DNA from 4 places in the Streptomyces sp. NA02950 genome. Region 3 is predicted to be linked to each of the others. Evidence: riboswitches for the same ligand, from Rfam matches in the RefSeq annotation. Region 3 holds a riboswitch; each other region holds the start of a gene.

The links. A riboswitch is a leader RNA that binds a small molecule or an ion and turns the genes downstream of it on or off. The one in region 3 is predicted to bind cyclic di-AMP.
Region 1: another riboswitch for cyclic di-AMP. It lies ahead of HUT19_RS04505 (transglycosylase family protein); the one in region 3 lies ahead of HUT19_RS10660 (M23 family metallopeptidase).
Region 2: another riboswitch for cyclic di-AMP. It lies ahead of HUT19_RS24615 (transglycosylase family protein); the one in region 3 lies ahead of HUT19_RS10660 (M23 family metallopeptidase).
Region 4: another riboswitch for cyclic di-AMP. It lies ahead of HUT19_RS18585 (M23 family metallopeptidase); the one in region 3 lies ahead of HUT19_RS10660 (M23 family metallopeptidase).

Annotation. Positions count from the first base shown of each region.
Region 1 covers NZ_CP054916.1:1,126,413-1,130,342, forward strand. The annotation lists gene HUT19_RS04490 (HEXXH motif domain-containing protein) at 1-503, opposite strand, end outside; gene HUT19_RS04495 (hypothetical protein) at 538-729, opposite strand; gene HUT19_RS04500 (DUF4232 domain-containing protein) at 901-1,596, opposite strand; cyclic di-AMP (ydaO/yuaA leader) riboswitch at 2,089-2,267, shown strand; gene HUT19_RS04505 (transglycosylase family protein) at 2,273-3,436, shown strand; gene HUT19_RS04510 (DUF1876 domain-containing protein) at 3,555-3,824, opposite strand; partial or broken gene HUT19_RS04515 (phosphoribosyltransferase) at 3,878-3,930, opposite strand, start outside.
Region 2 covers NZ_CP054916.1:5,613,268-5,617,197, reverse strand. The annotation lists gene HUT19_RS24630 (DUF501 domain-containing protein) at 1-247, opposite strand, end outside; gene HUT19_RS24625 (septum formation initiator family protein) at 313-795, opposite strand; gene eno (phosphopyruvate hydratase) at 938-2,218, opposite strand; gene HUT19_RS24615 (transglycosylase family protein) at 2,461-3,138, opposite strand; cyclic di-AMP (ydaO/yuaA leader) riboswitch at 3,146-3,325, opposite strand; gene HUT19_RS44045 (transglycosylase family protein) at 3,579-3,930, opposite strand, start outside.
Region 3 covers NZ_CP054916.1:2,544,709-2,548,638, forward strand. The annotation lists gene HUT19_RS10655 (IS30 family transposase) at 1-883, shown strand, start outside; gene HUT19_RS10660 (M23 family metallopeptidase) at 996-1,787, opposite strand; cyclic di-AMP (ydaO/yuaA leader) riboswitch at 1,802-1,964, opposite strand; gene HUT19_RS10665 (pitrilysin family protein) at 2,181-3,563, opposite strand; gene HUT19_RS10670 (pitrilysin family protein) at 3,584-3,930, opposite strand, start outside.
Region 4 covers NZ_CP054916.1:4,304,670-4,308,599, reverse strand. The annotation lists gene HUT19_RS18590 (PP2C family protein-serine/threonine phosphatase) at 1-1,151, shown strand, start outside; cyclic di-AMP (ydaO/yuaA leader) riboswitch at 1,374-1,549, shown strand; gene HUT19_RS18585 (M23 family metallopeptidase) at 1,561-2,772, shown strand; gene HUT19_RS18580 (aldo/keto reductase) at 2,911-3,855, shown strand; gene HUT19_RS18575 (hypothetical protein) at 3,922-3,930, opposite strand, start outside.

The sequences.
Region 1 (3,930 bases), 1.4 Mb from region 3:
GGGGTGCGGACGACCTCGGCGGTTTCCGCCGTCCGGTCCGGAAGGCGGGCGAAACCGAGGGCGGGGAGCATCACCCCGCCCTCGCGCACCGCTACCGTGATACGGAAGTCGATTCCCGCGAGAAGTGCGGCCGAAGCGGCCATGGCATACAGATAGCCGGTCTCGGCCCATAGTGGCGTTTTCACCGATTCCCGGCCGCGCAGCCTGCGCAGACAGCGGTTGAGCCAGGCGCCCGCCTGCGGGTGCAGCAGAATGCGCTCCACGGCGGCCGGGGCCGTGCGCTCCGCCCGGATCAGCAGCCGCCACGGCTCCCGGACATCCGGGAGCGGGCCCGGTAACGCGGGGTGTCCGGAGGCGATGCCGACCAGGGCGCGCAGCAGGAGCATGGTCCGGCTGCGCTGCCCTGATCGCAGCTCGGCCACCGACGACGCACCGCCCGAACCCCGGCCCAACTCGGTGAAGCACTGCTCCGAAAGGCGATGGAAGGAACATTCAGCCGTCATGGCCACCTTGTTCCGAGAAGCGAGGGATGCGGCACTATTCTGGAGTTCCCTCGCTTACGCAATTCTGTCCGGAAGAGGCGGCGTTCACCAGCGTCGGCGGAAATTGCACGGCGTCGAGCAGCCGCTGGGCCACCGAAGAAAGCCCGTCGTCCCGGTCGAGGTCTTCGAGGGTCGCTCCCGAAAGGTCCAGCAGCTCCGTCTCGACCCCGGTCGAGGCTCGCTCCATGACACCGTCCCCCTCCGGACGCTCTACACCGGCTCGCGTGAGGCACCCCTCATGGTGACCTACCCATTTTGATTGCGAAAGGGTGAACACAGCCAGTCGGCGCCTGGCTTGTCAAGATTTTCGGACACATCTACGCGAGGTGACATCGGGCCGCTATGCCGCTGTCAGATGTCAGCCGCCCACTCCGGAACGGACCGCCTCGACATCGAAGACCCCTCCGCAGACGCGGAAGGAGTGTGCGGCGACCTTCATGGCCCGGAAGGAGTCCGGCGGATAGGCCCGGATGCTCGCGGCGGACTTCCAGCACGGGGTGTCGGTCACGCCCTCGTTGAGGGTGTGCAGGACCGCGGAGGCACTGCCGCGCGGGGGCAGCGAGACGGTGGAGTGCGAGGGGCCCCGCCGCGTGGCGGGGTCGCCTATCAGGGCGCCGTCGGCGTCGAGCAGGGACACCCCCGGGAATCCGGTGAGGGTGCAGGCCGTGGTCGAGGTGTTGGTGAAGGCCAGCGGCAGATACACATTGCCCGCGCCCACGTCCTTGCGGCCGACCGACAGCTTCAGCTGCTCCGTGGAGCAGACGCGGCGTACGGCCGGGGCGGCGGAAGCGGCGGCCGAGGCGGAATCCGCCGCGGACCGCGGACCGGACGGGGCGGAGTGGTCACGCGGGGCGGCGGCATCCCTGGCCGCGCCCACCGCGTTCGAGGATCGGGCGGCGCCGGAGGAATCGGAACGCGTCCACGCCCCGTCCCCGGCGTCGGTGCCGCATCCGGTGGCCGTGGCCAGCGCGCCGATGAGCAGCGCGGATAGGACCAGCGGCCGGGAGCGGGCTGCTGCTGTGCGCCGTAACGCCGTGCCGTGCCGTTGCACCATGAGCGACCTCCCCAGGTCAGCCATCGGCCGGGGCACCGGCCGCGAGGGCGGGTGCCCCGATGCTTCCTGTCCATCCCCCTTGGCTCCCCTTCCCCGCTTTGACGCCCTTATGTCACCTGGAGCAATCAACCGCATTCCGGCAGCAATTCCAGATATGGAGCACTTCACCGTAATCGGTCGAATCGGAAGGTGGTGATGCAGGTCACAAAGAAATCCACCAACTGATCGATTTCCAGGCCGAGATCATCGATCGGCAGTGGATTCCTTTGTGGCGTAACGTTTCTGACGGTCATTCGGCAAGAATCCCTCTCGCTCTCCGGAGGAGAGCCGGAGCACAGAGTGACACCAGGCGGTGAGCCCGGAAGCCAGGGCCTTGATCAAGACCCCGATACCTTGTCGTGACCAAAACGATGTGTTTACTGTGCGGCTCTCGTCGCATTCCATGCGCGGGCCTCCTTCGCCGGAGCGCCGAGTCCTGCCGTCGGCTGAGGGGTGACAACGACGACCTGTCACGGCAGGAGCGGGGGAACCAGGTAGGCGCCGTACCGTGCGATCCGCGCGGTACGGCTTGGGGTGAAGACGCACCACGGAGCCAAGGCGCCGTGTGCCGTGCGGCCGGGCAACTCCAGCCCGAACCCGACAGCTCACCTCGCAGGCGTAGGAGAGGAAGAGCTCAATGGCTGCACGCGGACGTCACCGCCGGCCTAAGCCTCGCCGCGTCTCCCGCGCCCATCTCGCGTTCACCGCGGGCGGCGCCGGGGTGGCCCTGCCGCTCATCGGTGTCGGCCAGGCGAACGCCGCCTCCGTCGACACCTGGGACAAGGTCGCGGAGTGCGAATCCGGCAACAACTGGAGCATCAACACCGGCAACGGCTACTACGGTGGCCTCCAGTTCTCTCAGAGCACCTGGCAGGCGTACGGCGGCGGCTCCTACGCCGCACGGGCCGACCTGGCCACCAAGGGCGAGCAGATCACGGTGGCCGAGAAGGTACTCGCGAGCCAGGGCCCCACCGCCTGGCCCGTCTGCTCGGTGAAGGCCGGTCTGACGCGCGGCGGCCCGGCCCCGGACGTCTCGACCGGCTCCGGTGCGCGGACCCCGGAGGCGGCGCCGAAGTCCACCCCCAAGGCGGCCCCGAAGGCCGCTCCCAAGGCCACCACCAAGGCCGTTCCGCAGTCGGCCTCGTACACCGTGGCCGGGGGTGACACCCTCTCCCGGATCGCCGGTGCCGAGCACGTCGACGGCGGATGGGAGGCGCTCTACGACGCCAACCGCCGGACCATCGGCGACGACCCGAACCTGATCATGCCCGGTCAGCGGCTCACCCTCGACACCCACGCCGGGGGCGGACGGGAGCGGGCCCCACAGGCCAAGCCCAAGGCCACACCGAAGCCGAAGGTCAGCACCGCACAGGGAGGGCAGGACTCCGCAGCCTCCTCCTTCACCACACCGGTCGCCAGCACCAAGGTGGGCACCGCCTACGGGGTGCCCGGCAGCAACTGGTCCAGCGGCCACCACACCGGCACCGACTTCCCCGTGCCGGTGGGCACCCGGGTGCGGGCGGTGGGCCCGGCCGAGGTGGTCGCGGCGGGCTGGGGCGGGGCGTACGGCTACCAGGTCGTCCTGCGCCACTCCGACGGCATGTACAGCCAGTACGCGCACATGTCGTCGCTCTCCGTCCACGTCGGCCAGTCGGTCAAGGGGGGCCAGCAGATAGGCAACTCCGGTTCGACCGGCAACAGCACGGGACCGCATGTGCACTTCGAGGTGCGCACCGGGCCCGACTACGGTTCTGACGTGAATCCGCTGAGCTATCTGCGCTCGAAGGGCGTGTCCATCTGAGCGCCACCCGAGCGGCCTGAGATCGCACCGGGCTGCCCGGACGAACACCGTCCGGGCAGCCCGGTGCGTCCGCCGCGGCACCCTCATGCCACGGCAGACGCCGCTCTTCGCGACCTCGCTACATCGTCAGATGTGCCTTGGAGTGAGTGACTTCCTCGATGTCGCCGCCCGCCTTGCCGATCAGCCGGTGGGCGAGATTGCTCAGTGCCCTCGCCGCCGCGATCTCCTCGCCGACCCTCGGCTGTGCCGGGTCGTCGGGGTTGCGGTTGGCACGGCCCTGGGCCAGCATTTCGGTGCCGTCGTGCATCCTCAGCCGGACCACCGCTTCGGTGAGCGGGCCGACCTCACGGAATTCCATCTGTATGTCGCATCCCACGATCGTCTCCATCGCGATCACCTCCTGCCTCACCTTCCAGGATGCGCCTCCCCCGCCTCTCCAGTCGACCGGGACAGCAACTCCACCACCTCGGCGTCCCCGGTCTGGGAGAAGTCCC
Region 2 (3,930 bases), 3.1 Mb from region 3:
TCACGCCCTCGGCCTCCAGCGTGCCGGTCGCGGAGGCGGCGCGCGGGCAGGTCAGGTAATAGAGGGTCGGGAACGGCGTACCGTCCTCGAGCCGCGGCGCGGTCTCGACGACATCGGGGTTGCCGCAGGGGCAGCGGTGGGCGATCGCGCGCAGCCCGCGCGGCACCCGGCCCAGCTGGCTCTTGACGGCGGCGATGTCCGCGTCGGTGGGCGCGGTGGGCTCCGTCTGCGGAGGGGGCGTATCCATGAGTGGGAGTGTTCTCTATCGATCGGTTCGGACCAGGTGCGACCGGAGCGCGGACGGTGCCGACATCAGCGGTCCGCGTGGGCCGCCTTCGGCGCGTCCGCCGTGTCCACGGCGTCCCAGAGGTTGATGTACCAGGGGCGTCCGGCCACGCCCCGGTCGGTGGTGGGCTCGCTGTAGCCGCTGCCGTCCACCACGCTGAAGCCGGTCTCCCCCGGCATCAGGAAGTGCAGCCGCTCCCGGGCCTGCTGCTCGGTGTAGGCGGGATCCTGGAGCCGGGCCTTCTTCTCGCGCAGCTTCTTCACGTCCTCGCGCGCCTGCTGGGCCTCGCGCCGCTGGTCGGCGATCTGCGAACGCTGGGAGATGTACTGCCGCATCGGATACGCCAGCGCCACCACCAGCGAGCAGACGACCAGCGCGAGCAGGGCGGCACGGCCGGTGAGCCGGCCGCGGCGGCGGCGGGCGCGCACACGGTAGACCCGGGCGGCGGCGTGCTCGCCGAGCGCCTTGAGTCTGCTCGCGGTGGAGAACCGGTCCCGATCCGCCGGCACATCGCCTCCCCGGTGATGGCTTCGCTTGAGTGACGCCGTCCCCGGCCACGGTACGGGACCGCGGCCGGGGACGTGTGTCAGACGTGTCTGCTACTCAGGTCGAGCGCGTCGGTGCGTCCTCGGGCGGACGCACGGCGGCGGTTCAGCCCTTGAAGCGCGGGAAGGCGGAGCGGCCCGCGTACACCGCGGCGTCGTCCAGGATCTCCTCGATGCGCAGCAGCTGGTTGTACTTGGCGACGCGCTCGGAGCGGGCCGGGGCACCGGTCTTGATCTGACCGCAGTTGGTGGCGACGGCCAGGTCGGCGATGGTGACGTCCTCGGTCTCGCCGGAGCGGTGGGACATCATGCACTTGAAGCCGTTGCGCTGGGCCAGCTCGACGGCGTCGAGGGTCTCGGTCAGCGAGCCGATCTGGTTGACCTTGACCAGCAGCGCGTTGGCGGTGTCGTTCTCGATGCCGCGGGCGAGACGCTCGGGGTTGGTGACGAACAGGTCGTCGCCGACCAGCTGGACCTTGTCACCGAGCTGGTCGGTGATGGTCTTCCAGCCGTCCCAGTCCTCCTCGTTCAGCGGGTCCTCGATGGAGACCAGCGGGTACGCGGCGACCAGGTCGGCGTAGTAGGAGGTCATCTCGGCCGCGGTGCGGGCCTTGCCCTCGAACTCGTAGGACCCGTCCTTGTAGAACTCGGACGCGGCCACGTCCAGGGCGAGCGCGATGTCCTGGCCCGGCTGGTAGCCGGCCTTCTTGATGGCCTCGACGATCAGGTCCAGGGCCTCGCGGTTGGAGTCGAGGTTCGGCGCGAAGCCGCCCTCGTCGCCGAGCCCGGTGGACAGGCCCCGCTCCTTCAGCACGGACTTCAGGGTGTGGTAGACCTCGGTGCCCCAGCGCAGGGCCTCGGAGAAGGACTCCGCGCCCACCGGAGCGATCATGAACTCCTGGATGTCCACGTTGGAGTCGGCGTGCGAGCCGCCGTTGAGGATGTTCATCATCGGGACCGGCAGCAGATGGGCGTTGGGGCCGCCCAGGTACCGGAAGAGGGGGAGGTCGGACGCCTCGGAGGCGGCGTGCGCGACGGCGAGGGAGACGCCGAGGATGGCGTTGGCGCCGAGCGAGGACTTGTCCGGGGTGGCGTCCAGGTCGAACATCGCCTGGTCGATCAGCCGCTGCTCGGTGGCGTCGTAGCCGACCAGCTCGGGGCCGATCTGCTCGATCACGGCGAGGACGGCCTTCTCCACGCCCTTGCCGTTGTAGCGGTTCTTGTCGCCGTCACGGAGCTCGAGGGCCTCGAAGGCGCCGGTGGAGGCGCCGGACGGAACGGCGGCACGGCCGGTGCTGCCGTCGTCGAGGCCGACCTCGACCTCGACCGTGGGGTTGCCTCGCGAGTCGAGGATCTCGCGAGCTACGACGACGTCGATGGACGGCACGAGGTTCTCCTTCGTATGTGTCTGCGGTAGCAGCACGAGCCTAACCGGACCGGAGGGCTGCACCCGCCGTTCGCCCGCCCCGCGAGACAGTACGTGGCATAAAAAGCCAGATTTGGGTGCCCATATCTACATTTTCCGCGAACCAACGGGCCCCGGCCGGGACACGCCGCGGGGGCGGCGCGCCCGGCCGGGGCTCGCGGTCGGGAGGTGACCCGGATCCGGCCGGTTCAGCCGGACCGCGCTCAGCTCAGGTGGAGCTGCTGGCCCGGGTAGATCAGGTCGGCCTGCTCGACGATGTCCTTGTTCAGCTCGAAGAGCTTCTTCCAGCCGCCCTCGACCTTCTCGGCCTTGGCGATCCCGCCCAGCGTGTCACCGGCCTTGACCTTGTACTCGCCGTCGCCCTTCTTCACCGGGCCACGGGCCTCGTGGCGCGCGGCGCGGTCGGGCTCGGAGCGGGTCTCGGCCTTCGGCTGCGCGGGCTTGGCCGCGGGCGCCGGGGCCTGGGACTCCTGCTGGCCGGAGTCGGACGGGGTGGAGCTGGAGGGGGTGCCACCGGTGGTCAGGCCCGTGCCGCAGACCGGCCAGGCACCCTTGCCCTGGCTGGCGAGAACCTTCTCGGCGACCTGTATCTGCTGGCCCTTGCTGGCCTTGTCGGCCGTGGGGGCGAACGAGGTGCCGCCGTAGGCGGCCCAGGTGGAGCTCGAGAACTGCAGTCCGCCGTAGTAGCCGTTACCGGTGTTGATGGACCAGTTGCCGCCGGACTCGCACTGCGCGACCTTGTCCCACTGGGCGGTGGTGGCGGCGGAGGCGGAGGTGGCCCCGATGAGCGGGGCGGCCACGGCGGCGCCCGCGAGACCGGCGAACGCGGCGATACGGGTGGCCTTGGACGGGCGGCGGTGCTTGCCGTTGGACTTGAGCATCGTTGGTTCGTTTCCTCACCGACGCCTACGAGGTGAGCTGTCGGGTTCGGACGTGAGTTGCCCGGCCGGTCATGAACGATCGGCGATCGATCACACCCGGCTTCACCCCAAGCCGACGAGCCCGCATCCACAGGCCATTCGGCACCTACCTTGGGTCCCCCGCTCCTGCCTTCGGCGCTGACGCGTCGGTTCCCCCCGACCGCCGGCAGGATTCGGCGTGCGATCGACGGTGCCCGCGGTGGCGAGCGGGAAGACCGTAAACACACCCCCCGAGAAGGTTCAAACGCCCCATTCGCAGCGAGAGGTGCTGTATTTGATCTCACCCGGCCCACATCTACGCAGGTAGGGCCGGGTGAGGAGAGATCGGGCAGGGGGTGCGCACCGGAAAATGTGACGAGATGTATGTCTCACCGGAGCCAGATCGGGCAATTCACCCCGGACTACCGTCCCTTGGCGCCGAGGTCCAGACGCTGACCAGGGAGGATCAAATCCGGATTGTCCCCGATGAGGCTTTCGTTGCTTTCGTAGAGGCCGTGCCAGCCGCTCGTGAGGTCCTGGCTGTCGGCGATGCCTGAAAGGCTGTCACCGGGCTGCACCGTGTAGCCGTCCTCCGAGGGCTTCTCGGCGCGGTCCGCGCCGTCCCGCGAGGCATGCCGTCCGGAGGGCCGCCGGGGCTCCTCGTCGCCCTTCGCCTCGGCCGGGTGCTCGGCACCGCGGTGCCGTCCGGTGGGCGCGTCGGCGCTCTCGTCCGGGGCGTCCGGGGACGCCGGGGCGTCGTCGGACTTCGTGGTC
Region 3 (3,930 bases):
CACCATCAAGCGGGAGATCGACGCGAACTCGGGCAGCGAGGGCTACCAGCCCTACGCCGCCCACCGGGCAGCGGCAGCGCGCAGACCCCGGCCCAAGGAGCGCAAACTGCTGCGCGAGGGACGGCTGCGCCGCTTCGTCCGGGACGGACTGCGCCAGCGGTGGTCACCGGCACAGATCTGCCACGCTCTACGGAGAGAGCATCCCGACGACGAGAGCATGCGGGTGAGCGTGGAGACGGTCTACCAGGCACTGTATTTCCAGGCCCGCGGCGGCCTGAAGCGGGAAGTGCAGGCCGCCATCCGTTCCGGCCGGACCCGCCGCAAACCGCGCCGGGACTCCCAGCGGCGCACGCCCCGGTTCATCGACCCGATGGTGATGATCAGCGACCGTCCCGCCGACGTCGAGGACCGGGCCGTGCCCGGTCACTGGGAAGGCGACCTGATCATCGGCGCGGGCGGGCGCTCCGCGATCGCCACCCTGGTCGAGCGCAGCACCCGTTACACCCTGCTGGTCCATCTGCCGGGCGGGGCCCACGACGCCGAGACCGTCCGCGACGGCCTCGTTGCCACGATCCAGACCCTGCCCGCCCACCTGCGCGGCTCCCTCACCTGGGACCAGGGCAGCGAGATGGCACGCCACAAGCAGTTCAGCATGGCCACCGGCATGCCCGTCTACTTCTGCGACCCCGCCAGCCCCTGGCAACGCGGCTCGAACGAGAACACCAACGGCCTCCTGCGCCAGTACTTCCCGAAAGGCACCGACCTCAGCGTCCACAGTCCCGAAGACCTCGAACACGTCGCCCAGGAACTCAACGGCCGCCCACGCAAGACGCTCGGCTGGGATACCCCAGCCGAGCGTCTACGTGATCTACTCACCACCTGAAACCAAGTGGTGTTGCGACGACCCCTTGAATCCAAGGTCCGGCGGACGGGGCCTTGGCACGGTCCTGGTGCGCGGGGTGTCCCCGTGGGGACACGGCACGGTCGCGGTGGGGTCAGACGCTGACGCCGTGGGAGCGCAGGTACGCCACGGGGTCGATGTCCGAACCGTAGTCGGGGCTGGTGCGCGCCTCGAAGTGCAGATGCGGTCCGGTGACGTTGCCGGTGGCGCCCGACAGGCCGATCTGCTGGCCCGGGGTGACCTTCTGGCCGACCGAGACGTTGAGCGAGGACATGTGGCCGTACTGGGTGTACGTGCCGTCCTTCATCTTGATGACGATGTTGTTGCCGTACGAACCGCCCCAGCCCGCCTCGACGACCTCACCGGCGCCCACGGCGTGCACCGTGGTGCCCGAGGCGGCGTGGAAGTCGATGCCGGTGTGGCTGCCGGAGGACCACAGACCGCTGGACGCCTGGTAGCCGGTGGAGACGTAGGAGCCCGAGATCGGCGCGACGAAGGTGTTGAGGCGCTTGCGCTCGGCCTCGCGCGCGGCGCGCTCCTTGGCGGCGCGCTCCGCCTTGGCCTTCTTCGCGGCCGCCTCGGCCTTCCTGGCGGCCTCCTGACGGGCGATGGTCTCGGCCCGCGCCTTGGCCGCGGCCTCCGCGGCGGCGGTCTCCTGGGACTGCGCCTGGGCCTGGATCTGGTCGGCCAGCCCCTCGTCGATCACGATCGCCTGCTGCAACCCGGTCTGCTCGGGAGCGGGTGCCTCGTCGGAGGCGGCCAGGGCGGGACCGGCGATACCGGCGACGACGCCCGAGGCGATGGTGGTGACTCCCGCGATGTTCGCGCCGGTGCGGACGGACCGTCGGGGACGGCGGTGCTTCCCGGTGGCACGGGTGAACGCCATGCTGTGGCGCACTCCTTTCCTTCCTTCTCGCCTACCGGGTTAGCTGACGGGTTCGGAGCAGGAAGGTCTCCTACGGCCCCCTCGCCCCGGAGGACAAGGCGCCCGATTCACCCCAGGGGACATTGGGTCCCCGGCTCCCCTGGCTCGCGCCGTACGGGGACTCGGCGATGACTGCCCGTGCCGCGGGCGCGGCGTGTAGATGGCGAACAGCCGGACTGACGCTAAACGGGGCGTCTTTCGATCACCAAACAGATCCGGATTTTTGTTGCCCTCCCCACAAACCAAACACCCAACCCTCCTATAAAACGGGCATTCGGAAGGACCCTGACATCGCACTCGATGTCAGGGCCCTTCCGCTGACGGCCCGTCGGACCGCCGGAGGCCCTGCCGGGGTCAGCCCGAGACGACGGTCACCTCACCGATGCCCAGCGCCCGGACCGGCTCCTCGATCGCCGAGGCGTCCCCGACCAGCACCGTGACCAGCCGGTCCGCCGGGAAGGCGCTCACCACGGCGGCGGTGGCCTCCACCGTTCCGGCCTCGGCGAGCCGGGCGTACAACTGCGCCTGGAAGTCGTCCGGAAGGTGCTGCTCGACCTGGTCGGCGAGGGTGCCCGCGACCGCGGCCGCGGTCTCGTACTTCAACGGGGCGACGCCCACGAGGTTCTGCACGGCGACATCGCGCTCGGCGTCCGTCAGCCCCTCGTCCTTCACGGTGCGCAGCACCTTCCAGAGGTCCTCCAGCGCGGGGCCGGTGACCTCGGTGGCCACCGAGCCGCTGATCGCCAGCATCGCGGCACCGGTGGACCCGCCGGACGGCGAGGAGGCCGTGGAGCGCAGCACCTGGCAGAAGGAGCGCACCCCGTAGGTGTAGCCCTTCTCCTCGCGCAGCACGCGGTCGAGCCGGGAGGTGAGGGTGCCGCCCAGGCAGTAGGTGCCCAGCACCTGGGCGGGCCAGACGCGGTCGTGGCGGTCGGCCCCGATCCGGCCGATCAGCAGCTGGGTCTGGACCGCCCCGGGCCGGTCGACGATCACCACCCGACCGGTGTCGTCGGCCACGATCGGCGGGACCTGCCGGGGCGCGGCCGTGCCGCCCGTCCAGGCGCCGAGGGTGTCGGCGAGGGCCTGGTCGAGGTCGACCCCGCCGAGGTCGCCGACCACGACGGCGGTCGCGGTGGAGGGGCGGACATGCGCCTCGTAGAAGGCGCGCACGGCCGCGGCGTCGATGCCCTCGACCGTCTCCTCGGTGCCCTGGCGCGGCCGGGACATCCGCGACTCGGCCGGGAACAGCTCCTTGGACAGTGCCATGGAGGCGCGGCGGGCCGGGTTGGCCAGCTCGTGCGGGATCTCGTCCAGCCGGTTCCGCACCAGCCGCTCGACCTCGCTGTCGGGGAAGGCGGGGGCGCGCAGCGCGTCGGCGAGCAGCCCCAGCGCCTTGGGCAACCGGGAGACCGGGACCTCCAGGGAGACCCGCACACCCGGGTGGTCGGCGTGGGCGTCCAGGGTGGCACCGCAGCGCTCGAGCTCGGCGGCGAACTCCTCGGCGTCGTGCTTGTCGGTGCCCTCGGACAGGGCGCGCGCCATGATGGTGGCCACCCCGTCGAGCCCGGCGGGCTCGGCGTCCAGCGGGGCGTCCAGATTGACCTCGACGGCCACGACCTGCTGGCCGGGGCGGTGGCAGCGCAGCACCGTGAGCCCGTTGGACAGCTCACCGCGCTCGGGGGCCGGGAAGGCCCACGGCCTGGGGGCCCCGCCGACGGGCTGCGGGTGGAAGGTCATGGTCGCGGTGACGGCGTCGCTCACTGGGCCGCCTCCCCTTCTGCGTCGGTGTCGTCGGCGGCGTCATCAGCGGCGTCATCAGCGGTGTCCGCGCCCTGGACGGGCTCGTAGACCAGCACGGCGCGGTTGTCCGGGCGCAGCCGCGCGGCGGCCACCGCCCGCACCTCCTCGGGCGTGATGTCGAGCACCCGCTCCACGGCGGTCAGCGCCAGCTGCGGATCGCCGAACAGCACGGCGAAACGGCACAGCTCGTCCGCCCGGCCGCCGACGGTGGCCAGCCGGTCCAGCCACTCGCGCTCGATCTGCGCCTGGGCACGCTCCATCTCCTGCGGGGTCGGCCCCTCCTCGGCGAAGCGGGCCAGCTCCT
Region 4 (3,930 bases), 1.8 Mb from region 3:
TCGGCGGCGTCGTCTTCGACCTCGGCTCCCCGGCCAACTACACGGCGGGCCCCTTCCTCGCCGCCGCCCCGCTCGTCGCCGCTCCGCTCCTCCGGCTGTGGGAGACCGTCACCACGGCGGTCTTCGCCATCGCCGCCGCGGTCGCGCTGGCCGAGGGGCACGGGGCGAAGGATCCCAGCCAGGCCCTGTCCGAGATCATCACGGTCGCGACCGTCACCTCGCTCGCGCTCGTCATCAACCGCCTCGTACGCCGCAGCGACCGGCGGCTGGCCTCGGCGCGCGGTGTGGCGGAGGCGGCCCAGCGCGCCGTCCTGCCCGTACCGCCCGCCCGGCTGGCCGGGCTGGACGTCGCGGCGCGCTATGTGGCCGCGGAGAAGTACGCCGCGATCGGCGGTGACCTGTACGCGGTGCAGGACACCCCGCACGGGGTCCGCCTGGTCGTCGGCGACGTACGCGGCAAGGGGCTCCAGGCGGTGGAGACGGTCGCGATCCTCATCGGCTCCTTCCGGGAGGCGGCGGAGCAGGAGACGACGCTGGAGGGGCTGGCGGGGCGGCTGGAGCGGGCGTTGCAGCGCGAGGGCGCGCGGCGGGCCGACCTCGAGGGGTTCGAGGGGTTCACCACGGCCGTACTGGCCGAGATCCCGCGCGGCGATTCGACCCTCCGGGTGATCAACCGCGGCCATCCGCCGCCCCTGCTGCTGGAGGACGGCGAAGGGGGAGGGGGAGGTGCCGGGGGCAGCCGGATCGACGGGGACGGCTGCGCGGTGCGCCGGGTGGAGCCGGAGGCATCGGCGCTGCCGCTGGGGATGGGGGAGCTGGGCGGCTGGCCGGACCGGGTGACGGAGCTGAGGTTCGCCGAGGGCGCGACCCTGCTGCTCTTCACGGACGGGGTGACGGAGGCGCGCGACCGGGAGGGCGTGTTCTACGACCCGGAGGACCGGCTGCGCGGTCACCGTTTCGGCGGCCCGGGGGAACTGCTGGACGCGCTGGTGGCCGATGTCGAGCGGCATACGGGCGGCGGGACGACGGACGACATGGCGCTGCTCGCGCTGCGCCGCCGCTCCACGGGATCGGTCCGGGGGAACGGGCGGTACGCCGGCGGAAGCGGCAAAGGTGAGGGACTGGTGAAGGGGCCCGGCCACGGTCCGTAGTCGTAGGTTCCCTCTGTGCATAACAATTGATGCACGATCAGCGCTTCTTGGGTTTTGCCAACCCTTTCCCAGGGGGCCGACTCGCCCCTATCTGTCCAGACTTGGTCGCTAAGTTCATGGCAAAGCTGCGCCGATTCCTCGGAACAGCTTGGAATCACATAGCGCTCTCTATTAACGTTCGATAACGCAGCGCGGTCGTCACAGCCGTCGCCAGGGCGGCACCGTGCGCCGTCGCCGAATCCCATAACGCACAGCGGCAGCAGCATCACCGCACCACAACAGCACCGAGGGAACCGGGGAACCACCACCTTGGGGTGAATCGGGTCGAACCTGACCCGTAGGAGACCTTCCTGCTCCGAACCCGTCAGCTAACCCGGTAGGCGAGAGGGAAGGAAAGGAGTGCGCCCCCGTGGCGTCCAACAGGTCTGTCCTGGACGAGGCTCCATACCGCGCATCGGGCGGCGGTCTCGGCACCGCAACCGCCTACGGGCCCGGTTTCGATGCCAGTGGAGGCATGAGGTCCGGTGGCGGATCCGCCACCGAAGGGGACTTCGCCGCCGACGGTGACCGTGGGGAGTTCGCGGCGGACGCCGCCGACGGCCCGGCGGGCCCGGGACTCGACCCCGAGCCCTGGGAGGAATGGAACCCCACCGAGGAATCCGTCGCCTCCGTGCGCGGCCGGCACCGCGTGGTGAAGCAGCGGGGCGGGACGATGGCGCGCAGTGGCGCCGTCCTCGGCGTCGGTGTCATCGCGGCCGTCGGGGCGGGCGGGATGGCGAGTGCCAAGGACCGTCCGGCGGCCCCCATATCCATGCCCGACCTCGCCCATGTCGCCGACCAGGTCGCGGACCGGCTGCCGGACGCCAAGGACATCCCGGGCATCGGCTCGCTGGTCGCCGACGACGACGGCGGTTCCGCGACCACGAACGCGGCCCCCCTCTCCCAGGTCGGGCTGACCTCCCAGGACGAGGCGAGCGGCACCACCGACGCCGGTGAGGCGCTGCGCGCCCGCATCCTCAAGCAGGCCGAGAACCAGCAGAACTCCGCGGACGAGGACGAGCGGACCGCCGCCGCCAAGGCCGCCGCCCAGAAGGCCGCGGACAAGGCAGCCGACGATGCGGCCGAGCGGAGGGCCGCGGCCACCGCCGCGAAGAAGGAAGCCGAGCGGAAGGCCAAGGAGGCCGCCGAACGCAAGGCCGAGGCCGAGCGCCGCGCCAAGCTGGCCGCCTCTTACACCCTCCCCGTCGCGTCCTACACCCTGACCGCGGGCTTCGGTCAGGCCGGTGACATGTGGTCCGCCGACCACACCGGCCAGGACTTCGCCGCCCCGACCGGCACCCCCGTCAAGGCGGTGCACGGAGGCACCATCACCCAGGCGGGCTGGGCCGGTTCGTACGGGTACCGCATCGTGCTGAAGCTCGATGACGGCACCGAACTCTGGTTCTGCCACCTGTCGTCCATGGTCGTCACCTCGGGCAAGGTGACCACGGGCGATGTGATCGGCCGCGTCGGCGCCACCGGCAATGTGACCGGTCCGCACCTCCACCTCGAGGTGCGCCCCGGCGGCGGCTCCCCGATCGACCCGATGCCCTGGCTGCGCGAGCACGGCCAGAACCCCTGATACCCCTCCCCTGATCCTCTGGGTATCCCCGATACTCCGGCGGTCCTGGCGCTCTCTCCCCCCTTGACGCCAGGGCCGCCGGTTCGTTCCGCCGCGGGGTCCGGAACAAGCTCCCCGATACGGGTGTTGAAGCACCGCATGGCTGACAACAAGCAGAGGATCGGCGACCTCTCCGTCTCCCCGCTCTCCCTCGGCGGGAACGTCTTCGGCTGGACCGCGGACGAGGCCGAGTCCTTCACGGTGCTCGACGCCTACGCCGCCGCGGGCGGCAACTTCATCGACACCGCCGACGTCTACTCGGCCTGGGTGCCCGGCAATCAGGGCGGCGAGTCCGAGACCGTCCTCGGCAACTGGTTCGCCTCCCGCGGCAACCGCTCCGACATCGTCCTCGCCACCAAGGTCGGCGGCGGCTCCCCGCAACGCCGCGGGCTCTCCCCGGCCGCCATCAGGTCCGGTGTCGAGGACTCCCTGCGGCGGCTGCGCACCGACTACATCGACCTCTACTACACCCACTACGACGACCCGTCGGTGTCGGTGGAGGAGATCGCCACCACCCTGGACGCGCTGGTCCGGGAGGGCAAGGTCCGCGAGATCGCGGCCTCCAACATCGGTGCCGAACGGCTCGACTCCTTCCTGACCTTCTCCGCCCAGGAGGGCCTGGCCCGCTACGCCGCCCTCCAGCCCCACTACAACCTGGTCTCACGCGACACCTTCGAGGGTGACCTGGCCGACGTGGTCACCCGCCACGGTATGGCGACCGTCCCTTACTACGCACTCGCCTCCGGCTTCCTCACCGGCAAGTACCGCCCCGGCACCGCGGTCGACAGCCCGCGCTCCACGCGTGCGGCCGAGCACCTGGAGACGGAGCGCGGCAGGAAGGTCCTCGCCGCCCTGGACGAGGTGGCCGCCCACCACGGCGCGGAGCACGCCACGGTCGCCCTGGCCTGGCTGGCCGCCCAGCCCACGGTCGCCGCCCCGATCGCCAGCGCCCGCACCCTCGCCCAACTCCCGCCCCTGCTGGCAGCGGCGGACCTCACCCTGACCCAGCAGGAGCTGGATCTGCTGACGAGGGCCTCGGCCTGAACGGAGTGCGGCGGGCGGACCATACGGACCGCCCACCGCACCAACCCTACGAAAACCCTACGAACTCTACGGACG